One region of the Asanoa sp. NPDC049573 genome, then DNA from elsewhere that is predicted to be linked to it. Evidence: riboswitches for the same ligand, from Rfam matches in the RefSeq annotation. Region 1 holds a riboswitch; the other holds the start of a gene.
The links. Region 1 has a riboswitch for cobalamin ahead of AB0J74_RS11150 (ribonucleoside-diphosphate reductase subunit alpha). Riboswitches for the same ligand answer to the same signal wherever they lie in the genome.
Positions count from the first base shown of each region.

Region 2: another riboswitch for cobalamin. It lies ahead of AB0J74_RS16515 (VWA domain-containing protein); the one in region 1 lies ahead of AB0J74_RS11150 (ribonucleoside-diphosphate reductase subunit alpha).

Region 1 is NZ_JBFAPI010000004.1:228,414-239,311, forward strand. Features, by position in the region: gene AB0J74_RS11140 (EAL domain-containing protein) at 1-921, shown strand, start outside; gene AB0J74_RS11145 (ribonucleotide-diphosphate reductase subunit beta) at 918-1,895, opposite strand; gene AB0J74_RS11150 (ribonucleoside-diphosphate reductase subunit alpha) at 1,913-4,279, opposite strand; cobalamin riboswitch at 4,395-4,607, opposite strand; gene AB0J74_RS11155 (RNA polymerase subunit sigma-70) at 4,777-5,775, shown strand; gene AB0J74_RS11160 (dihydrofolate reductase family protein) at 5,815-6,378, opposite strand; gene meaB (methylmalonyl Co-A mutase-associated GTPase MeaB) at 6,512-7,516, opposite strand; gene scpA (methylmalonyl-CoA mutase) at 7,669-9,879, opposite strand; gene AB0J74_RS11175 (methylmalonyl-CoA mutase family protein) at 9,876-10,898, opposite strand, start outside.
Region 2 is NZ_JBFAPI010000006.1:225,936-236,833, forward strand. Features, by position in the region: gene cobI (precorrin-2 C(20)-methyltransferase) at 1-331, opposite strand, end outside; gene AB0J74_RS16505 (cobyrinate a,c-diamide synthase) at 322-1,656, opposite strand; gene cobO (cob(I)yrinic acid a,c-diamide adenosyltransferase) at 1,650-2,264, opposite strand; gene AB0J74_RS16515 (VWA domain-containing protein) at 2,269-4,368, opposite strand; cobalamin riboswitch at 4,426-4,598, opposite strand; gene cobN (cobaltochelatase subunit CobN) at 4,679-8,362, opposite strand; gene AB0J74_RS16525 (cobalt-precorrin-6A reductase) at 8,359-9,111, opposite strand; gene cobF (precorrin-6A synthase (deacetylating)) at 9,108-9,854, opposite strand; gene AB0J74_RS16535 ((2Fe-2S)-binding protein) at 9,895-10,686, shown strand; gene AB0J74_RS16540 (DUF1963 domain-containing protein) at 10,722-10,898, opposite strand, start outside.

The sequences.
Region 1 (10,898 bases):
GCGTACGCGGATCTGATGGCCGACAGCAACGTGGTCGTGGAGATCACCGAGAAGGCCGTCACCCGCCGGCCCGCCGGGCTGCTCGACGCCGTGGGCGACGCGCGGCGCAAGACGGCCCGGATCGCGCTCGACGACATCGGCATCGACCCGGCCAGCCTGGCCGCGATGCCGCTGATCAACCCTGACGTGATCAAGCTGGACCGGACCATCACCCAGAGCGCCTCGACCGACTCGCACGTGGTCAACGCCGTCCTCGACGACGCCCGGCGGCGCGGTGCGCAGATCGTCGCGGAAGGGGTCGAGCGGCCCGAACACATCGACGTCGCGCGGTCGCTCGGGGCGACCTTCGCGCAGGGCTGGCTCTTCGGCCGGCCCGGGCCCTTGCCGACCGACATCCGCCCCTCCGACCAGCCGCTCGCGCGGGTGGGCCCGCGGCCGGTCGCCCGGGCCACGCCCTACGACGTGCTCGCCCGGGTCGAGCCGGTCGACCCGACAACGGCGAGCCAACTGCGCGCGATGTCGGCCAGCGTCGAAGAGGAGGCCGCCCGCGCCAACGGGCCCGCGATCCTCGTCGTCAACATCGGCGACCTGCGCCATCTGGCGCCGGACAGCCCGATCACCTACGCCTTCCTGACCAGCCGCGGCATCGAGGTGTTCCTGATCGGCCACGGCGTGCCGTTCACACCGGGTGGCCGGGTGCGCGGCATCCCGATCGCCGCCGACGACCCGCTGCGCGAGGAGCGGACCACCCTGCTGGTCGGCAGCCACTACGGCAGCGGCGTCTTCGCCCGGCAGCGCCGGCACACGGCCGGCACCGACATCACGTTCGACGCCGGCACCAGCCACGAGTGGGACCGCGTCGTCGAGGCCACGCTCCCACTCGTCAGCAGGGTCAAGAACGAACCGATCGACGACGACTAGAAGTCGTCGTCGAACGTGACGGTGCCGGTGACGCCGACCTGGTAGGCCGACACCCTGCGCTCGAAGAAGTTCGACAGCTCCTGCACGTCCTGCAACGCCATGAAGTCGAACGGGTTCTTCGCGCCGTAGAGCTCGGGCAGGCCGAGTTGGGCCAGCCTGCGGTCGGCGACGTGCTCCAGATAGGTGCGCATGTCGGCGACCGACAGGCCGGGCACTCCCCCGCCCAGCAGGTCTTCGGCGAACTGCGCCTCGCAGTCGACCGCCTCGGCCAGCATTCGCCGCACGGACGCGGCCATCTCGTCGTCGAAGAGGTCCGGCTCCTCGGCACGCACGACGTCGACCACGTCGAACGCGAACGCCATGTGCATCGACTCGTCGCGGAACACCCAGTTGGTTCCCGACGCCAGACCGTGCAGCAACCCGCGGGAGCGCAGGAAGTACACGTACGCGAAAGCGCCGTAGAAGAACAGCCCTTCGATGCAGGCCGCGAAGCAGATCAGGTTGAGCAGGAACGCCCGGCGGTCGTCGCGGGTCTTGAGCTCGCGTAGCGCGAAGACCGAGTCGATCCACTGGAAACAGAACTCCGCCTTGCGCCGGATCGACGGAATGTTCTCCACCGCGGCGAACGCCTCGAACCGCTCCTGCTCGTCGGGCACGTACGTGTCCAGCAGGTTGAGATAGAACTGCACGTGTACGGCCTCTTCGAAGAGCTGCCGCGACAGGTAGAGCCGCCCCTCCGGGGAGTTGACGTGCTGGTAGAGGTTGAGCACCAGGTTGTTGGCGACGATCGTGTCGCCGGTCGCGAAGAAGGCCACCAGGCGCGAGACCAGGTGCCGTTCGGCCGGCGACAGCTTGGCCAGGTCGGCCAGGTCGGTGTGCAGGTCGACCTCTTCGACCGTCCACGTGTTCTTGATGGCGTCCCGGAACCGGTCGAAGAACGCCGGATAGCGCATGGGTCGAAGGGTCAGGTCCATACCGGGGTCGAGCAGAGTCACTGGCACGCCTCGCAGCTCTCGGGGTTTTCGAGCGAGCAGGCCAGGGCCTCGGCGTCGGCGACGACAGCCACCGGGGCGATGGCGACCGTCGCCTGCTGGATCCGGGTCGCGGGGCGCGACCTCAGGTAATAGGTGGTCTTCAGCCCGGCTTTCCAGGCGTGGAGATACATCGAGGAGAGCTTGCCGATGGTCGGCGCGCTCAGGAACAGGTTGAGCGACTGCGACTGGTCGATGTAGGGCGCCCGGGCGGCGGCCACGTCGATCAGCGCCCGTTGCGGCAACTCCCACGCGGTGCGGAACAACTCCCGGACGTCGGCGGGCAGTTCCGCGATGTCCTGCACCGAACCCTCGGCCCGCTTGATCCGCTCGCGGATCGGTGCGGTCCACAGGCCCAGCGCCTTCAGCTCACGTACCAGATAGGTGTTGATCTGCATGAACTCGCCGGACATGGTCTCACGCTTGAACAGGTTGGAGACCTGCGGCTCGATGCACTCGTAGCAGCCGGCGATCGACGCGATGGTGGCCGTCGGCGCGATCGCGACCAGCAACGAGTTGCGCAGTCCGGACGCGGCGATGCGCGAGCGCAGCGCGGCCCACCGACCGGTCTGGGTGGGCGTCGCGCCCCACAGGTCCGGGTGCAGCACGCCCTGCGCGGCGCGGGTCTCGGCGAATGCGGGGTGCGCGCCGAACTCCTCGGCCAGCCCGGCGGAGGTCTCCAGCGCGGTCAGCAGGATCTCCTCCTGGATCCGGGTGGACAGCTCCTTGGCCGCCTCGGAGTCGAACGGCAGCCGCCGCGCGAAGAACACGTCCTGCAGGCCCATCAGCCCGAGCCCGACCGGCCGCCAGCGCGGGTTCGACGCCGCCGCCTGCGCCGACGGGTAGTAGTTGATGTCGATCACCCGGTCGAGGAAGACGACCGCGGTGCGGACCGTGTCGCGCAGCCGCTCCCAGTCGACCCCGTCGGGGCCGAGGTGCGCGCCGACGTTGATCGAGCCGAGGTTGCAGACCGCCGTCTCCTCGTCGGAGTTGACCTCGAGGATCTCGGTGCACAGGTTGGAGAGGTGGATGCTGTTGCCGGGCGCGCCGGTCTGGTTGGAGAGCTGGTTCGACCGGTCCTTGAAGGTGATCCAGCCGTTGCCGGTCTGGGCCAGCGTGCGCATCATCCGGCCGTACAGGTCGCGGGCCTTGACCGTCTTGACGGCCTTCTTCTCCGCGGCCCGGTAGGCGTCGTCGAACGCCTCGCCGAACAGGTCGGGCAGTTCCGGCGCGTCGGAGGGGTCGATCAGCGACCAGTCCTCGTCGGCCTCGACCCGGCGCATGAACTCGTCGGGGATCCAGTTGGCCAGGTTGAGGTTGTGCGTACGCCGGGAGTCTTCGCCCGTGTTGTCGCGCAGTTCGAGGAACTCCTCGACGTCGGGGTGCCACGGTTCGAGGTAGACGCAGGCGGCGCCCTTGCGCCGGCCGCCCTGGTTGACCGCGGCTACGCCGGCGTCGAGCGTCTTCAGGAACGGCACGATCCCGTTGGATGTGCCGTTGGTGCCCCGGATCAGCGCGCCCCGGCCGCGGACCCGTGACCAGGAGATGCCGATGCCGCCGGAAAACTTGGAGAGCTTCGCCACCTGGTGGTAGCGCTCGTAGATCGAGTCCAGCTCGTCGCGAGGCGAGTCGACCAGGAAGCACGACGACATCTGGGTGTGCCGGGTGCCGGAGTTGAACAGCGTCGGCGAGCTGGGCAGGTAGGCCAGGCTCGACATCAGGCGGTAGAAGCCGATCGCCTCGGCCGGCGTGGTCGACAGGCCACACGCGACGCGCAGCAGCCAGTATTGCGGCGTCTCGACCACGAGCCGGGTCCGGGGGTGGCGCAGCAGGTAACGGTCGGCGACCGTACGCAGGCCGAAGTATTCGAAGCGCTGGTCACCGGCCGGGTCGACGGCGTCGTCCAGCTTGCGCGCGTTACGCGCCACGAACTGCGCGGTCTCGTCGCCGATCAGACCCTGGTCGTACGCGTACCGGATCGATTGGCTGAAGCTCGCGACCCCCTGCCCGCGCACCTCTTTGTCCACATAGGCCGCCAGCAGCCGGGCCGCCAGTCGCGAATACTGCGGCTCCTCGCCGATCAGCTCAGCGGCGGTCTGGATCGACAGCTTGTCGAGCTCGGCGGTGGTGGCACCGTCGTAGAGCCCGCTGATCGTCTTGGTCGCCACCCGCATCGGGTCGACCTCGTCAAGGTCGCCGACCCACCGCTCGACCGCCCTCACGATCTTGTTGACGTCGACCGCTTCCAGGTCGCCGTTGCGCTTGCGCACCTGCATCACGTGCCGGCGCTGCTCCGGCACCGCCGTCTTCTCCTGCGTGACCGTCATGGGTCCCCCTCCTACCGCCTCGATGGCCGCCGGACGCGCAGGAAGACGCCGCCGGCCCGCAGGGGGTCGGCTCGTGGCGTCGACCGTCCCACGCGGCCGCAGGCCGCCGCACGCCGGGGGCGTGCGGCGCGCTGGCAGGTCTTCGGACTCGCGGGCGTCACCGGCGTCATTGCCGGCGTCTCCTACTGACCGTCGCTTCCCAGGCCCGGGCCCAGTGCTTCGTTGACGGCGGTCGTTCCCACTCACCGCTGCGGGGCAGTCCCGGTTTCACACCGGGTTCCCTGTTGCCTCGACCCTCGCGGGCCGAACCAGCTGCGAGAGACACCATATATGGGTGCCACCCCGAAACAGCAACACCAGATGCTGTGTCGGCGTGTCGCGGTGGATCACGTCACGTCAGGTGCGCCGCTGGCGCGGGTCGGCCCGCACCGATCAGAATCCTTCCCCTTCGTCGTCGGTTGTGATGACCGACCGACCCGGTGGAAGGATGGACGACCATGACCGACGCTGAACCGCTGGGCGCTGACGAGGCCACGATCGTCGCGGTGGTTCGCTCAGGCGATCCGGCGCGGTTCGCTCTCATCACCGAGCGCCACCGCCGTGAGCTGCAGGTGCATTGCTACCGGATGCTCGCGAATTATGAGGACGCCCGGGACCTGACGCAGGAGACGTTCCTGCGAGCGTGGAACAAGCGCGAGTCGTTCAAGGGCCACGCGGCGCTACGGACCTGGCTCTACCGGATCGCGACGAACGCCTGCCTCGACTTCCTGGAGAAGCGCAACGACCGCACACCCGTGCTGGCCGACGTCGGCTCCGAGGTGCTCTACCTGCAGCCGTACCCCGACCGGATGCTCCCCGAGGACCCGCAGGAATCGGCGGTGGCGCGAGAAACGATCGAGCTGGCGTTCATCGTCGCCGTGCAGCACCTGCCGCCGCGGCAGCGGGCCGTGTTCATCCTGCGCGACGTCGTCGGCTGGCCGGCGGCGCGGGCCGCCGACGCCCTCGAGCTGACCGTCGCATCGGTGACCAGCGCACTGCAGCGGGCCCGGGTGACGATGCGCCAGCAGCTGCCTGACCGCCGCCTCGACTGGCGCAGACCCGCCACCCACGAGCTGTCGAACGACGAGCGCGGCGTGGTGAAGTCGTATATCGACGCCCACGAGCGCAACGACCTCGACGGGCTGATCTCCCTGCTCCGCGACGACCTGCGCTTCGTGATGCTGCCCGACGCGGGCACCTCGGTCGTCACGGCCAAGGACGCGGTGGACGGCTGGGTCTCCGCCGGGCTCTTCCAGCCCGGCTACGACGACTGGCGCTGTGTCACCACGATGGTCAACCGCATGTCCGCCGCCGCGCTTTACCTGCGCACCCCCGACGACGGGGCGTACCGCTTGTTCACCATGGCGGTCCTGCACGTCGTCGACGGGAAGATCGCCGAGCTCACCGGATTCGACGCGGCCGACAAACCATGGCTGGGCCTGCCCCCGACGCTGTGATCGCGACCGGGCCGCACGCGCCGAGCAGATGGCCCGTGCTCATCGCCTCGTCTCGTATCGGGTCAGCAGGACGCCGCCGGGAAATGTCCGCGTCTCCACGAGGTTCAGTTTCACCCAGCTGTCCAGCGCGGTGAAGAACGGTGTGCCGCCGCCCACCAGCACCGGAGCGGTGACCAGCACGTACTCGTCGATCAACCCGGCACGCATGGCCGCCCCGGCCAGTGTCGCGCCGCCGATGTCCATCGGGCCGGCGTCCTCTGTCTTGAGTCGGGTGATCTCGGCGACCGCGTCGCCGGTGGCCAGGCGCGAGTTCCAATCGACCGTGCTGATCGTCGAGGAGAACACGACCTTTGGCATGTCCCGCCAGCGGCCGGCGAACTCGATCTCCGCCTGTGTGGCGCCGGGTCGCTGGTCGGCGGTCGGCCAGTCGGAGCTCATCGTCTCCCACAGCTTGCGCCCGTACAGCGCCAGGCCCGTCGTCGCCACCCGGTCGGACCAGAACTGGAACAGCTCGCCGCTCGGCGACGAATCGGGTCCGTCACCCCCACTCCAGCCGAGGTCGTCGCCGGGCGCGGCGATGTAGCCGTCCAACGTCACATTCATGGCAAAGGTCAGTTTCCGCACCGTGGCAGCCTCTCGTGGATCGGACTTTGTAGGTACAGACGGGCCCGGCGCGAAAAGCTAATCGGTGCACGACCGGCGCCGCCGCGGATCCAGGCCGTGCCGGGTTCGCGCCCTACCCGATGGAAGGGTCCGGCTTGCCGAAGACGCCCAGGATCTGGTCGGCCGCCGCGGCCGGCGTCAGCCCGCCGGCGCGGACCTGATCCTCCAGGCCTGGCGCGAGCGCGGCGACGTCGGCGTGGTGGCGCAACTGGTCGAGCAGCCGCGCTCGGATCGTCGCCCACATCCAGGCCACCTGCTGCGCGCCGCGCCGCCGGTAGAGGTCGCCGGAAGCGGCCAGCCATTCGTGGTGCCGGACGACGTGGTCCCACAGGGCGGCGATCCCGTCGCCGTCGAGGCCGCTGCAGGTGAGCACCGGCGGCTGCCAGGCATCCTCCGGCGCGCGCAGCAACCGCAGGGCGGACGACAGCTCACGCGCGGCCTTCTCGGCCTCTGTCGCGTGTGGACCGTCGGCCTTGTTCACCGCGATGACGTCGGCGAGCTCGAGCACACCCTTCTTGATGCCCTGGAGCTGGTCGCCGGTGCGGGCCAGCGTGAGCAACAGGAACGTGTCGACCATCTCGGCGACGGTGACCTCGGACTGGCCGACGCCGACCGTCTCGACGACGACCACGTCGTAGCCGGCCGCCTCGACCACCACGATCGCCTCGCGGGTAGCGTTGGCGACGCCGCCGAGCGTGCCGGCGGTCGGCGACGGACGCACGAACGCGGCCGGGTCGACGGCGAGCCGGGCCATCCGGGTCTTGTCACCGAGGATGCTGCCGCCACTGCGGGTCGACGACGGGTCGACGGCGAGCACCGCGACCCGGTGGCCAGCGGCTGTCAGTTGGCTGCCGAGGGCGTCGATGAAGGTGGACTTGCCGACGCCGGGCACGCCGCTGACGCCGACCCGCCGGGCGCCGCCGGCGTCCGGCGCCAGCAGGGTCAGCAGTTCCTGCGCCCGGGCGCGATGGTCGGGCCGGGTCGACTCGACCAGCGTGATCGCCCGCGCCACCGCCGCGGTGGCGCCGGCCCGCACCCCGGCCGCCAGTTTGTCGACCTCGACCGCCGGGCGGGTCATCCTGCCGCCTCGGACCACGACCACCGACAGACCCGGCCGCGCCCGCTCACGCCGTGGCCTCGTTCGCCCACGAGCGACCGTGGACCTGGCCGTGCCCGCTCACGCTGCCGCCTCGCTCGCCCACGAGCGACCGTGGACCTGGCCGTGCCCGCTCACGCGGCCTGCGGGTGGCCGAGGCGGGCGGACATGTCGGCGAGCAACTCGATCGCGGCGTCGGCGAGCACCGTGCCGGGCGCGTAGATCGCCGCCGCGCCGGCCTCGCGTAGGGCCGCGTAGTCCTGCGGCGGTACCACGCCACCCACAATGATCATGATGTCGGGGCGGTCCAGGGCGGCGAGTTCGTCGCGCAGCGCCGGCACCAGGGTCAGGTGGCCGGCGGCCAGCGAGTTGACGCCGACCACGTGCACGTCGGCCTCGACGGCCTGGCGGGCCACCTCGGCCGGCGTAGAGAACAGCGGGCCCACGTCGACGTCGAAGCCGAGGTCGGCGAACGCCGTCGCGACCACCTTCTGGCCGCGGTCGTGGCCGTCCTGGCCCATCTTGGCGACCAGGATGCGGGGCTGGCGGCCTTCGGCCTCGGCGAACGCCGCCGCGGCCGCGCGGGCCTTCTCGATGTTGGACACCTGGCCGGCCTCCTGCCGGTAGACGCCGGAGATGGTGCGGATCCGCGCGGTGTGCCGCCCGTACACCGTTTCCAGCGCGTCGGAGATCTCACCGACGGTCGCCTTCGCCCGGGCGGCGTCGATGGCCAGCGCGAGCAGGTTCTGCCCGAGGCCGTCCTCGCGGGTGCCGTCGGCGGCCGCGGCCGCGCCGCGGGTCAGCGCCGCCAGCGCGGCCCGGCACGCGTCGTCGTCGCGTTCGGCCCGCAGCCGGCGCAGCTTCTCGATCTGGCTGGCCCGCACCGCCCGGTTGTCGACCTTGAGGACCTCGATCGGCTCGTCCGTGTCGACCCGGTACTTGTTGACGCCGATCACCGGCTGCCGGCCGGAGTCGATCCGGGCCTGGGTGCGGGCCGCGGCCTCCTCGACACGCAGCTTCGGGATGCCCTCGTCGATCGCGCGGGCCATCCCGCCCGCCGCTTCGACCTCACGGATGTGCTCCCAGGCGCGGGCGGCCAGGTCGTGGGTCAACCGCTCGACGTAGTAGCTGCCGCCCCACGGGTCGATCGCCCGGGTCGTGCCCGACTCCTGCTGCAACAGCAACTGGGTGTTGCGGGCGATCCGCGCGGAGAAGTCGGTCGGCAGGGCCAGGGCCTCGTCGAGCGCGTTGGTGTGCAGCGACTGGGTGTGGCCCTGGGTGGCGGCCATCGCCTCGACACAGGTGCGCATCACGTTGTTGAACACGTCCTGCGCGGTCAACGACCAACCGGACGTCTGGCAGTGCGTACGCAGGCTCAGCGATTTGGGGTTGCCGGGGTTGAACTCCTTGACCAGCTTGGCCCACAGCAGCCGCCCGGCGCGCAGCTTGGCCACCTCCATGAAGAAGTTCATGCCGATGGCCCAGAAGAACGACAGGCGCGGGGCGAACGCGTCGACGTCGAGGCCCGCGTCGCGCCCGGCGCGCAGGTATTCGACGCCGTCGGCCAACGTGTAGGCCAGTTCCAGGTCGGCCGTCGCACCGGCCTCCTGGATGTGGTAGCCGGAGATCGAGATGGAGTTGAACCGCGGCATCCGCTGCGAGGTGTAGGCGAAGATGTCGGAGATGATCCGCATCGAGGGCGCCGGCGGGTAGATGTAGGTGTTGCGGACCATGAACTCTTTGAGGATGTCGTTCTGGATGGTCCCGGACAGCTGCTCCGGCGCGACGCCCTGCTCCTCGGCCGCCACGACATAGAGCGCCAGGACCGGCAGCACGGCGCCGTTCATCGTCATCGACACGCTCATCTTGTCGAGCGGGATGCCGTCGAAGAGTTGCCGCATGTCGTAGATGGAGTCGATCGCGACGCCGGCCATGCCCACGTCACCGGCGACGCGCGGGTGGTCGGAGTCGTAGCCGCGGTGGGTCGGCAGGTCGAAGGCGACCGACAGTCCTTTTTGGCCGGCCGCGAGGTTGCGGCGGTAGAACGCGTTCGACTCCTCGGCCGTGGAGAAACCCGCGTACTGCCGGATCGTCCAGGGCTGAGTGACATACATGGTCGGATAAGGGCCGCGCAGGTACGGCGCGACGCCCGGCATGGTGTCGAGGAAGTCGAGGCCCGCCAGGTCGTCGGCGGTGTAGAGGGTCTTGACGGGGATGGTCTCGGGCGTGGCCCAGACCAGGTCGCCCGGGTCGTGCCCGGTCTCCTGCTTGAAGGCGGCCGGCCACTCGGCCGGGTCGCCCTGCTGGCCACCGTCGAGGGGCAGCGTGGAGAAGTCGGGGATCACTGGGACACCTCGTCCAGGTCTTTCAGAACGGATCGGAGCACGGCGGCCGCGTCGCATCCGGCGTAGAGGTAGCCGTCGACGCCGGGGATGTCGGCGGGCTTGCCGGCCAGCCAGACCGTGGTGACGCCGGCCTCCCGCAGCGCTTGGGCGAGTTCGACGGCCGATTCGGCGTACGCCTTGTCCGTGCCGCAGATGCACGCCACTCGGGCGCCGCTCGCCGCGAAGTCGTCGCTCGCGCGGACGGTGGCGATCCCGCCGGCGGCGAAGAGGTTGGCCGCGAAGCCGGCCCGGGCGCTGTGCTGCGCGACCGGCCCGATCGTGGCCAGCAGCACCCGGGCGCCGTCCGCCCGGTCGCGCAGTTCCTCGAACGGCTCGGCGTAGTGGTGGGTGGGCAGCCCGCCGGCCGGTTCCCGCGGCCATGGCGGGCGGGTCGGCAGCCGCTCGTCGAGGTTGGGGAACTCGCTGACACCGGTGATGGGATCGCGCCGGTGTGCGAGGTTGGCGGCCCGCCGCTGCCAGGTCGCGTCGATCCTGGTCGCGATGACGCCCGTGTCGAGCGCGGCGGTGATGCCGCCGGCCCGCTCGATCTCGGTGAACCACTCCCAGGCCCGCTCGGCGAGGGCGTCGGTGAGCGACTCCACATACCAGGAGCCGCCGGCCGGGTCGACGACCCGACCCAGGCTGGCCTCTTCGAGCAGCAGGGACTGGGTGTTGCGGGCCATCCGGCGGGCGAACCGGTCGGGCCGGCCGAGCCGGTGGTCGAACGGGAGCACGGTGATGGCCTGCGCGCCACCGACGCCCGCGGCGAACCCGGCCAGCGTGGTGCGGAGCAGGTTGACCCAGGGGTCGCGCGCGGTCATCATCGCCGCCGAGGTGACCGCGTGCTGGCGCTGGGCGCCGGCTTCGGGCAGGCCGCAGGCCTCGGCGACCCGGGCCCAGAGGCGGCGGGCCGCCCGCAGCTTGGCGATGCCGAGAAACTGGTCGGCGTTGACGGCGTAGCGGAACTCGAGCTGGCCGAA
Region 2 (10,898 bases), on a different contig from region 1:
GGTAGCCGAAGGTGGCGTACACGTTGGGATCGCCGATCGTCGCGAACGCGGCCGTGCCGCCGGTCTCCCGCAGCCACTCGGCGACCCGGCGCCCGGCCGCGTCCCAGTAGCGCTCGCGCCGCCCGGCGTCCTCCCGCTCGTTGAGCGCGAACACCAGCCGTTCGATCCGCTCGTGCGCGGCGTGTGCGCGCACGGTCGCCTCGGCGCGCCCGACATCGGCTGGGTCCAGCACGGGCACGAACACCCGCCCGGCGGTGGCCAGGGCGCGTACCCCCTTGAGGGTCATCAGCTCCGGGTCACCGGGCCCGACGCCGACTCCGATCAGGCGCATGCCGCCACCAGCCGTTCCGCGATCTCGGGCGTGCCCGCCCAGTGCAGGTGCAGATAGGAGGCGTGCACGTTGCCCGCCACGAAGCCTTCGGCCGGCTGCTCGCGCCAGGCCCAGGCCGGCATCGCGCCAGAACCGGGTGTGGTCGCCGTCCGGTGGAACTCGTGCCCGGTCACCCGGGTGCCGACCGGAGCGAACCAACTGGGTGAGATGGCCACCGCGTCGCGGTAACGGAGGGTGAGCCGGCCGGTCATCGCCGCGTCGGCCGGCAGCACGCCGCACATCGGCGCCCCGTCCAAGGTCCGGGAAAGCCAGAGCAGCCCCGCGCACTCGGCGGCGATCGGGGCGCCGCTCGCGGCCAGTGCCGCCACGGCCGACCGCAACGGTACGTTGGCCGACAGCTCGGCGGCGTAAACCTCGGGGAAGCCACCGCCGACCACCAGGGCGGCGGTGTCGGGCGGCAGGGCCTCGTCGTGCAACGGGTCGACGGTGACGACGTCCGCGCCGGCGGCGGCCAGCAGCTCGGTGGTCTCCGCGTAGCCGAAGCTGAACGCGGGCCCACCGGCGACCGCGACCACAGGCCTCCCGGCCACGGCGGCAACCGGCGGTGACCACGGCTCCACCGGCAACGGGGGCGCGGTTGCGGCGGCGGCGGCCACGGCGTCGAGGTCCACACTGGACGCGACGAGCGAGGCCAGCGCGACCATCGCGGCGGCCGCCTCGGCGCGGCGTTCCACCACCGGCACCAGGCCGAGGTGTCGCGTCGGCGCGGCCACCGCGTCGCTGCGCCGCAGCACGCCGAGGACCGGCGTGCCGGTCTCCTCGAGGGCCTCGCGCAGGATCGCCTCGTGCCGGTCGGAGCCGACCTTGTTGAGCACCACGCCGGCGATCCGCAGCGTCGGGTCGAAGCCGCGGAAGCCGTGCACCAGCGCGGCGACCGACCGGCCGACGGCGGAACCGTCGACCACCAGCAGGACCGGCGCCGACAGCAGCTTGGCCACCTGCGCGGTCGAGCCGTGCTCGCCGGCGTGCGCCCGGCCGTCGAAGAGCCCCATCACGCCCTCGACCACGGCGAGGTCGGCACCGGCCGCGCCGTGCGCGAACAGCGGCGCGATCCGTTCCGCGCCGACCATGACCGGGTCGAGATTGCGGCCCGGCCGGCCGCTGGCCAGCGCGTGATAGCCCGGGTCGATGTAGTCCGGACCGACCTTGAAACCGGCCACCGTCTCGCCGCGCGCGGCGAACGCCGCGAGCAACCCGCCGGCCACGGTCGTCTTCCCGTGCCCGGAAGCCGGCGCGGCCACCACGATCCGTGGGGTGGCTACCACTCGATGCCCTGCTGACCCTTGCGGCCGGCGTCCATCGGGTGCTTGACCTTGGTCATCTCGGTGACCAGGTCGGCCGCCCCGACCAGCGCGGGCGCGGCGTCGCGGCCGGTGACCAGCACGTGCTGGTTGCCGGGGCGGGCCCGCAGCGTCGCCACCACCTCGTCGACGTCGACCCAACCCCATTTCATCGGGTACGTGAACTCGTCGAGCACGTAGAACCGGTAACGCTCCTCGCGCAGATCCCGCTTGACCTGCGCCCAGCCCTCCGCGGCCTCGGCGGCGTGGTCGCGCTCGTCGCCCGGCCGGGCCAGCCACGACCAGCCCTCGCCCATCTTGTGCCAGGTGACCGGCGCGCCCTGGCCGGTGGCCGCGTGGTGCGCGCCGAGTGCCTTGAGCGCGGTCTCCTCGCCGACCCGCCACTTGGGACTCTTCACGAACTGGAAGACGACGATCGGCCAGCCGGCGTTCCAGGCGCGCAGCGCCATCCCGAACGCGGCCGTCGACTTGCCCTTGCCGATGCCGGTGTGCACCGCCAGCAACGGTTGCCGCCGGCGCTCGCGGGTGGTCAGCCCGTCGTCGGGAACCTGTTCGACCTTGCCCTGAGGCATCGCGTCACACCGCCTTCAGCGCGCTGGCGGACAGCGCCGACAGCGGCAGGTATTCGGCGTCCAGCGCGGTGGCCAGCGCGCGGGCCATGCCGAGCCGGACCGGGCCGCTCTCGCAGTCGACCACCACGCTGGGCACGCCGGCCAGCGCCGGCGCGACCGTGCGCGGGTCGGGCCCGCGGGTGAACCGGCCGTCGGTCACGACGACCAGCAGCGGGCGGCGCAGCGGGTCGCGGCGGCGCTCGCCGGCCAGCGTGCGGGCCGCGGCGGTCAGCCCGGCGGCCAGCGGGGTACGCCCGCCGGTGCGCAGGTCCGCGAGCCGGCGCACGCCGACCTCGTGGCTGGCGGTGGGCCGCAGCACCGTCGTCGCGTCGGAGTCCCGGAACGTGATCATGCCGACCGTGTCGCGGCGCTGGTAGGCGTCGCGGAGCAACGACAGCACGGCCTGCTTGACGGTCGCCATCCGCTGCCGGGCGGCCATCGAACCCGAGGCGTCGACCACGAACAGCACCAGGTTGGCCTCGCGTCCGATGTGGACGGCTTCGCGCAGGTGCTGCTGGCGGATCGCGATCGGGCCGCCGCGGTGGTCGCGGGCGGCGGCGAGCACCGTGTCGGGCAGGTGCACCGCACCGATCCGGCCGCGCGGCGCCCGCGAACCGGCGACCCGGCCGCGTGCCGCGTAGGCAGGGGAGCGCCGTCCAGCGTGGCCGTGCCGGCCGCGGGAACGCGCGGTGAGCGTGCGGGTCCGGTAGGCGGCACCGACCGTGGCGGGTGTGGCCGGCGGGGCAGTGGCGGGTGCGCCACCCGGCCGATCCTCGGCATCGGGCGCGGCGGCGCCGCCGGCACCCGGTCCGCCGCCGTGCGGCCGCGGATCGTCCGGCCCACGCTCGCCGCCGCCCGGTCCGCCGTCATCCGGCCGCGGATCGTCCGGCCCGCGGCCGCTGTCGCCCGGTCGGCCGTCGTCCGGCCCACGGCCGCTGTCGCCCGGTCTGCCGTCGCCCGGTCTGCCGTCGCCCGGTCTGCCGTCGTCGGGTCGCCGGTCGTCCGGCCCGCCGCTCGGGCCGCTGCCGTCGGCATCGGGTCCGTCCGGTTCGGCGGCCGGACCGGCCTGGGCCAGCGCGTCGTCGAGGGCCTGCCGGTCGGCGCCCGGCGGGTCGAACGGGTCGCGCCGGCGCCGGTGCGGCAGGGCGAGTCGGGCGGCGTCGTCGACCTCCTGGTCGGTCACCGCCGGCCGGTCCCGCCACGCGGCCAGCGCGACCGCGGTGCGGGCGATGACGATGTCGGCGCGCAGCCCGTCGACCCCGTACGCGAGGCAGATCCGCGCGATCCGGTCCAGTGCCGGGTCGGGCAGCGTGACCTTCGGCAGCCGGGCCCGGGCGGCGACGATCCGCTCGGCCGTCTGCGCGTCGGCGCCGGCGAAGCGGGCCGCGAAGCCCTCGGGGTCGGCCTCGTAGGCCAGCCGGCGGCGGACCACCTCGGCCCGGTCACCGGCCTCGGCCGGCGCGCCGACCTCCACGACGAGCCCGAACCGGTCGACCAACTGTGGCCGCGGTTCGCCCTCCTCCGGGTTCATCGTGCCGACCAGCAGGAACCGGGCGGCGTGCCGCAGCGAGACGCCGTCGCGCTCGACGAACGCGCGCCCCATCGCGGCCGAGTCGAGCAGCAGGTCGACCAGGTGGTCGGGAAGCAGGTTGACCTCGTCGACGTAGAGCGCGCCGCGGTGCGCGGCGGCGAGCAGGCCGGGCTCGTAGGCCTTGGTGCCCTCGGTCAGGATCCGCTGCACGTCGAGGGTGCCGACGACCCGGTCCTCGGTGGCACCGACCGGCAACTCGACCAGCCGCGACCGCCGCACCAGCGGTGTCACCGAAGCGTGCGGGCCGTCCGGGCAGGCCGGATCGGGCACGGCCGGGTCGCAGGCGAAGCGGCAGCCGGCGACCACCGCGATGTCGGGCAGCAGCGCCGCGAGGGCGCGTACCATCGTCGATTTCGCGGTGCCCTTCTCGCCGCGCACGAGCACGCCGCCGATCACCGGCGAGACGGCATTGAGCAGCAGAGCCAGGCGCAGGTCGGCCAGGCCGACGACGGCGGAGAACGGGTACGCGGTCATCCCGCGTGCCGGCACGACAACATGGCGCACGATCCCTTCCGCGGGTGTCCACGCCCGCGATGGTTAACGGCGAGCGGCCGAGTGTCCTGGCTCCCGGATCGACGCTCCCCCTCGGCCTTCCAACCCTTTCGGGCCGTGACCATCAGGTGAGGGATCGCTCCCCGGTGACAGTGGCGGGACCGCCCCGGAATCGCACCGGGTTCCTCCGCACCGCTCGCTAGACATGCTGACCCACGGCACGGGGCCGCGTCAAAGGGAGGCGGATCACGCCCCCTCCGACGCCTGGTCCTTCGGACGGCGAGATCAACACCTAAGGCCCTTCGAGGTCACCTTCCGTCCGGAGATATTCCGCACGCAACGCATCGATGGTTTCGGGTGACGGTGCCGTCCACAGGCCGCGGTCGGCGGCCTCCAGCAACCGCTCGGTGATCCCGCGCAGGGCCCACGGGTTGGACTTGTCGAGGAACTCGCGCACCGACGGGTCCAGCACGTAGGCGGCGGCCAGCTTCTCGTACATCCAGTCGTCGACGACGCCGGCCGTGGCGTCGTACCCGAAGAGGTAGTCGACCGTCGCCGCGAGTTCGAACGCGCCCTTGTAGCCGTGGCGGCGCATCGCCTCGATCCATCGTGGGTTGACCACCCGGGCCCGGAACACCCGCTTGGTCTCCTCTGCCAGCGACCGGGTGCGCACGTCGTCGGGACGGTGCGAGTCGCCGATGTAGGCGGCCGGGTCGGTGCCACGCAGCGAGCGCACCATCGCCACCATGCCGCCGTGGTACTGGAAGTAGTCGTCGGAGTCGGCGATGTCGTGCTCGCGGGTGTCGACGTTCTTGGCCGCCACGGCCATCCGCCGGTAGACCGTCTCCAGGTCGCCGCGCGCCGCCCGGCCGTCGAGCCCCCGCCCGTAGGCGTAGCCACCCCAGACCGCGTAGACCTCGGCCAGGTCGCGGTCGTCGCGCCAGTTGCGGGCGTCGATCAAGGGCAACAGCCCGGCACCGTACGCGCCCGGCCTGGAGCCGAAGATCCTGGTGGTGGCCCGCCGCCAGTCGCCGTGTTCGGTCTCGTCGGCCAGGGCGTGCGCGCGCACGAAGTTGTCCTCGGGTCGCTCGTCGAGGGCGGCGACCGCCGCGACCGCGTCGTCGAGCAGCGCGATCACGTGCGGGAAGGCGTCGCGGAAGAAACCGGAGATGCGCACCGTGACGTCGATCCGTGGCCGGCCCACCTCGTCGAGCGGGACCACCTCGAAGCCGGTGACGCGGCGGGACGCGTCGTCCCAGACCGGTCGGCAGCCGATCAGCGCGAGCACCTCGGCGATGTCGTCGCCCTGGGTACGCATCGCGCTGGTGCCCCACACGGTCAGCCCGACCAGGGCCGGCCAGGTGCCGGTGTCGTCGCGGTGCCGCGCCAGCAGCGAGTCGGCCAGCGCCCGGCCGACGTCCCAGGCGTTGCGCGACGGGATGGCCTTCGGGTCGACCGAGTAGAAGTTGCGTCCGGTCGGCAACACGTTGACGAGGCCCCGGGTGGGCGAACCGGACGGTCCGGCCGGCACGTAGCCGCCGTCGAGGGCGTGCCGCACCGCGGCGATCTCGTCGGTGGTCGCCTCCAGCCGGGGCACCACCTCGGTCGCGGCGAACCGCAACACGTCGACCACGCCGGCCGGGGCGCTGCCGAGGGCTTCGGCGGCCGTGGCCTCGGCGGTTTCCGGATCCCAGCCGGCCGCCTCCATCGCGACCACGAGCCGGCGGGCGACCTCTTCGAGCGCGTCGACCAGATCGGCCGAGGTGGTGCCGGCCCGCTCGAGCAGGGCGGCCGCGCTCCGCGTCGCGTTGCCGCCGACCAGGTCGGTCTCGTCGAGGCCGAAGTGCGCCGCCAGGGCCTCACGCAGGCCCGGGACGGCGCCGCGGCGGCCGCCCCAGACCTGGCGGGCGCGCAGGATCGCCAGCACCATGTTGATCCGGGCCTCGCCCGCCGGTGCCGCGCCCAGGATGTGCAGGCCGTCGCGGATCAGCGAGTCCTTGATCTCGCACAGGTAGCCGTCGACGTGCAGCACGAAGTCGTCGAACTCGTCCTCACCGGGCTGGTCCTGCACGTGCAGGTCGTGGTGCAACTCGGCGGCCCGGATCAGCGTCCAGATCTGGGCCCGCAGGGTCGGCACCTTGTCGGGGTCGAGGGCGGCGACGGTGGCGTACTCGTCGAGAAGTTGTTCGAGCCGGGCCATGTCGCCGTAGGTGTCGGCGCGGGCCATCGGCGGCACCAGGTGGTCGACGATCGTGGCGTGGCCGCGCCGCTTGGCCTGGGTGCCCTCGCCCGGGTCGTTGACCACGAACGGGTAGATCAGCGGCAGGTCGCCGAGCACGGCGTCCGGCGCGCACTCCCGCGACAGCCCGAGCCCCTTGCCGGGCAGCCACTCCAGCGTGCCGTGCTTGCCGAGGTGGATGACGGCGTCCACGTTGGACGCCAGCCAGCGGTAGGCGGCCAGGTAGTGGTGCGACGGCGGCAGGTCGGGGTCGTGGTAGATGGCGATCGGGTTCTCGCCGAACCCGCGCGGCGGCTGGATCATCAGCGTGACGTTGCCGTAGCGCAGGCCGGCGAGCACGATGTCACCGTTGTCGACGTAGAGCTCGCCCGGCGCGGCTCCCCAGTGCCGGGTCATGTCGGCCTTGAGCGCGGGCGCGGTCTGCTCGAACCAGCGCTGATACGTCGCACCGGGCACCCGGATCGGGGCGTTGGCGAGCTGCTCCTCGGTGAGCCACTCGACGTCGTGGCCGCCGGCCGCGATCAGCGTGTGGATCAGGGTGTCGCCGTCGGTGGGCACGTCGCCCACGTCGTAGCCGGCGTCCTTGAGCGCGGCCAGCAGGGCCACGGCCGACGCCGGGGTGTCGAGGCCGACCGCGTTGCCGACCCGGGAGTGCTTGGTCGGGTAGGAGGACAGGACCACCGCGATCCGCTTGTCGGCGTTGGGAATCGCGCGGAGGCGGGCGTGCGCGACGGCGATGCCGGCCACCCGCGCGGCCCGCTCGGCGTCGGCGCGGTAGACCGGGACGCCGTCGGGGCCCGGCTCCTTGAACGAGAACGGCACCGTGACCAGGCGGCCGTCGAACTCGGGGATGGCCACCTGCATCGCGGCGTCCATCGGGGTCAGGGCTGCGCTCGACTCCAGCCACGCCGCCCGCGAGGTGGTTAGGCACAAACCCTGCAGCACGGGCACGTCGAGCCCGGCCAGCGCCTCGACCGACCAGGCGTCGTCGGCGCCGCCGGCGGAAGCGTCGGCCGCGGTCGTGCCGCCGGCCGCGAGCACCGTGACGATCAGCGCGTCGCAGCCCTGGAGCAGTTCGTAGAGGCCGGTCTCGGCGGAGCGCAGCGAGGCGGCGTAGACCGGCAGCGGCGTGCCACCGGCGTGCGTGACGGCCTCCGCGAGGGTGTCGACGAACGCGGTGTTGCCGGCGAGCGCGTGGGCGCGGTAGAAGACGATGCCGATCGTCGGGCCGGTCTTCTCGGTTCTGGGGCCATGCAGGCCGAAGGCGGGGAACTCGACCGGCGCCGCGAACCCCTCGCCGGCCATCAGCAGCGTGTCGGCGAGGAAGCGGTGCAGCTCGCGCAGGTTTTCCGGCCCGCCGGCGACCAGGTAGCGCTGCGCGTCGGCGACCACCCCGGCCGGCACGGTGGACAGCGCGGTCAGCTCGGCGTCGGGCACGGCCTCCCCGCCGACCGCGACCACCGGCAGGCCGGCGGCCAGGATCGCGTCGAGGCCCTCGGGCCAGGCGCGCCGGCCGCCGAGCAGGCGCAGCACCACGCCGGCCACGCCGTCGAGCAGGCCGGGGAGGTCGTCGGGGGTCAGCCGGGCCGGGTTGGCAACCCGCCAGGTCACGTCCGTGCCGGTGGTGCTGGCGGCGCTCGCGGCGCTGGTGCCGCTCGCGGCGCGGGTGGCGCTGGTGGCGCTGGCGGCCAGCAGGTCGGTGTCGGCGGTCGAGAGCAGCAGGAACGTCGGGGTCACGCCCCGGACAGTAGTTCGCGCACCCGCGCCGCGGCCGCCTCGGGTGTGTCGACGGTGGGCAGCGCGGCCGGTCGCGGGCGGTCGACCAGGATGACCGGGACGCCGCGGTCGCGGGCGGCGTCGAGCTTGGCGCGGGTGGCGTCGCCGCCGCTGTCCTTGGCCACGACGACGTCGATCGCGTGCCGGCGCAGCAGCTCACGCTCGTGGTCGAGGGTGAACGGGCCACGCTCCAGCAGCAGTTCCACGTTGGCCGGTAGGTCGGCGCCGGGTGCGTCGACGCAGCGGACCAACAGCAGCGGCAGCGCCGCGCAGGCGGGGTCGGTGAGGAATGTCGCAAGCCGCTGGCGGCCGGTGGTGACGAAGGCGCGTGCGCCGTGTGCGGGCAGCGCGGCGGCGGCCGTCGCCAGGTCCGGCACCCGGTGCCACCGGTCGCCGGGCTGCGGTGTCCATCCCGGACGGACCAGGCGCAACCGGGGTACGCCACGGGTGGCGGCGGCGTGCGCGCTGACGGTTTCGGCGAAGGGGTGTGTCGCGTCGACCAGGATGGCCGGCGCGTGCCGTTCGAGCCACGCTTGCAGCCCGTCGGCGCCGCCGAAGCCGCCGGTGCGGGTCTCGCCGGCCGGCGGTCGCGGTCGGCTGGTGCGGCCGGCGAAGGAGGTGACCACACGGAGGTCGGGGTCGGTCACGAGCAGGGCGGCGAGGTGGCGGGCCTCGGTGGTGCCGCCGAGGATCAGGACCGTCGTCGTCACCGGTCGCGGCGGCGGAGCAGGTAGGTGTCCATGATCCAACCCTTGCGGGCGCGCGCTGCGGCGCGTACGCCGTCGATCTCGTCCTTGGTCTCGTCGAGTTTGCCCGCCAGTAGGATCTCGTCGGGGGTGCCCAGGTAGGCGCCCCAGTAGATGTCGACGTCGCCCCCGACCTCGCGGTAGGCGTTGCGGGCGTCGAGCATGACGACCAGGTCGTCGACGCCGTCCGGGATGCCGTGCGCGGCCAACCGGCGGCCGGTGGTGATCTGCACGGCCCGACCGACCCGGTTGAGCCCGATCCGGTGCCGGGCGGCGAGCGCGCTGACGCTGCTGATCCCCGGGACGACCGCGTAGCTGAACTCGACGCCGACGATGTCGTCGAGGATGCCGAGCGTGCTGTCGAACAGAGCCGGATCACCCCAGACCAGGAAGCCGCCGGTCTGGCCCTCGGCCAGGTGCTCGCGGATCACCTCGCCGAAGGCCGCCGCCCGCTGCCGGCGCCACTCGTCGACCGCCGCCGGGTAGGCGCGGGCCGCGCGGTCGCGTTCCGGGTCGTCGACGGTGACGACGCGGGCCGTCGGCGCGTGCTGTTTCAGCAGGTCCCGGCGCAGGTCGGTGAGTTCCCGTTTCTCGTCGCCCTTGTCGACCAGGATGGCGACGTCGAGCCGGGCCAGCGCCTTGACCGCCTCGATGGTGAGCTGGTCAGGGTCGCCGGCCCCGATCCCGATGACGAGCAGGTGCCGCATGGAGTCAGTGTCTCCCATCGATAGGTCTACTCTCACACGCGTGCCGCTCCACCGAACCGCCGCCGCCGGTCCGGCGTTAGCAGCCGCCGCGGCGGTCGGTCCCTACTTCGCGTGGGAGGCGTGGTCGGCAGGTTCGGGCTGGCACCCCTACACCGACCTGCTCACCCCCTCCGTCGCCACCGCCCGGGTCGCCGCGGCGCGATCCACGCTGGTCGGTGCCTTCGGGCTGGCCGAGGAGGACGTGCCGACCCGCGTCGTGGCGTCGGTCTTCTTCATGGGCGTGGCCGCCCGGCTGCTCTCGCCCCCGCTGGGCGCGGCCGTCGCCGGGGGCGCGCTACCCCTGGCGACCCGGGCCAACCTGTGGTGGAGCCCGGTGCCGGCCGGCCCGATGCCGATCGCCTACGGGGTGGTGCCCGCGCTGCCGGCGGCCGACCTCGACCCGGCCGAGGTGGCCAGCGCGCTGGTCGACGGCCCGCTGACGGAGACGGTCACACCGTTGCTCGACCTGTTCCGCTCGACGTTCACCCTCTCGCCGCAGGTCCTGTGGGGAAACGTGGCGTCGTCCCTGGCCGGCGCGGTCGGCGTCCTCGCCGACACGATGCCCCGCCACGCCGACCGCGCGGGCCAAATCCTGGAGCAGGCGCTGACCCTGCCGCCCCTGACCGGCACAGGCAAGGTCGTCCGCCCCGACCCGACCCGCGCCCGCCGTTTCCTGGTCCGCGACAACTGCTGCCTGTACTACCGCCTACCCGGCGCCGCCACCTGCGCAGACTGCGTCCTAACCCCCGCACCCACCCGCCGCCGCCACTGGAACGCCCTACTGGCCGGCTAACGCCCCCACCCGGGGCTCGACCCGCGCCTCTCGGCCTATTCGGTGAACGCGGGGAACGAGCGCATCTTGTCGAAGCGGCCGGCGGCCAGGTCGTCGAATCTGATCAAGAAGCGTCCGAAGTGAACAGCGGATTCGGTGGGGAACTGGGCGAGCGGCACCCATTCCTGGATCAGTCGGGATTCCTCTTCGCGGCGCCAGCGGATCCTCTCGGA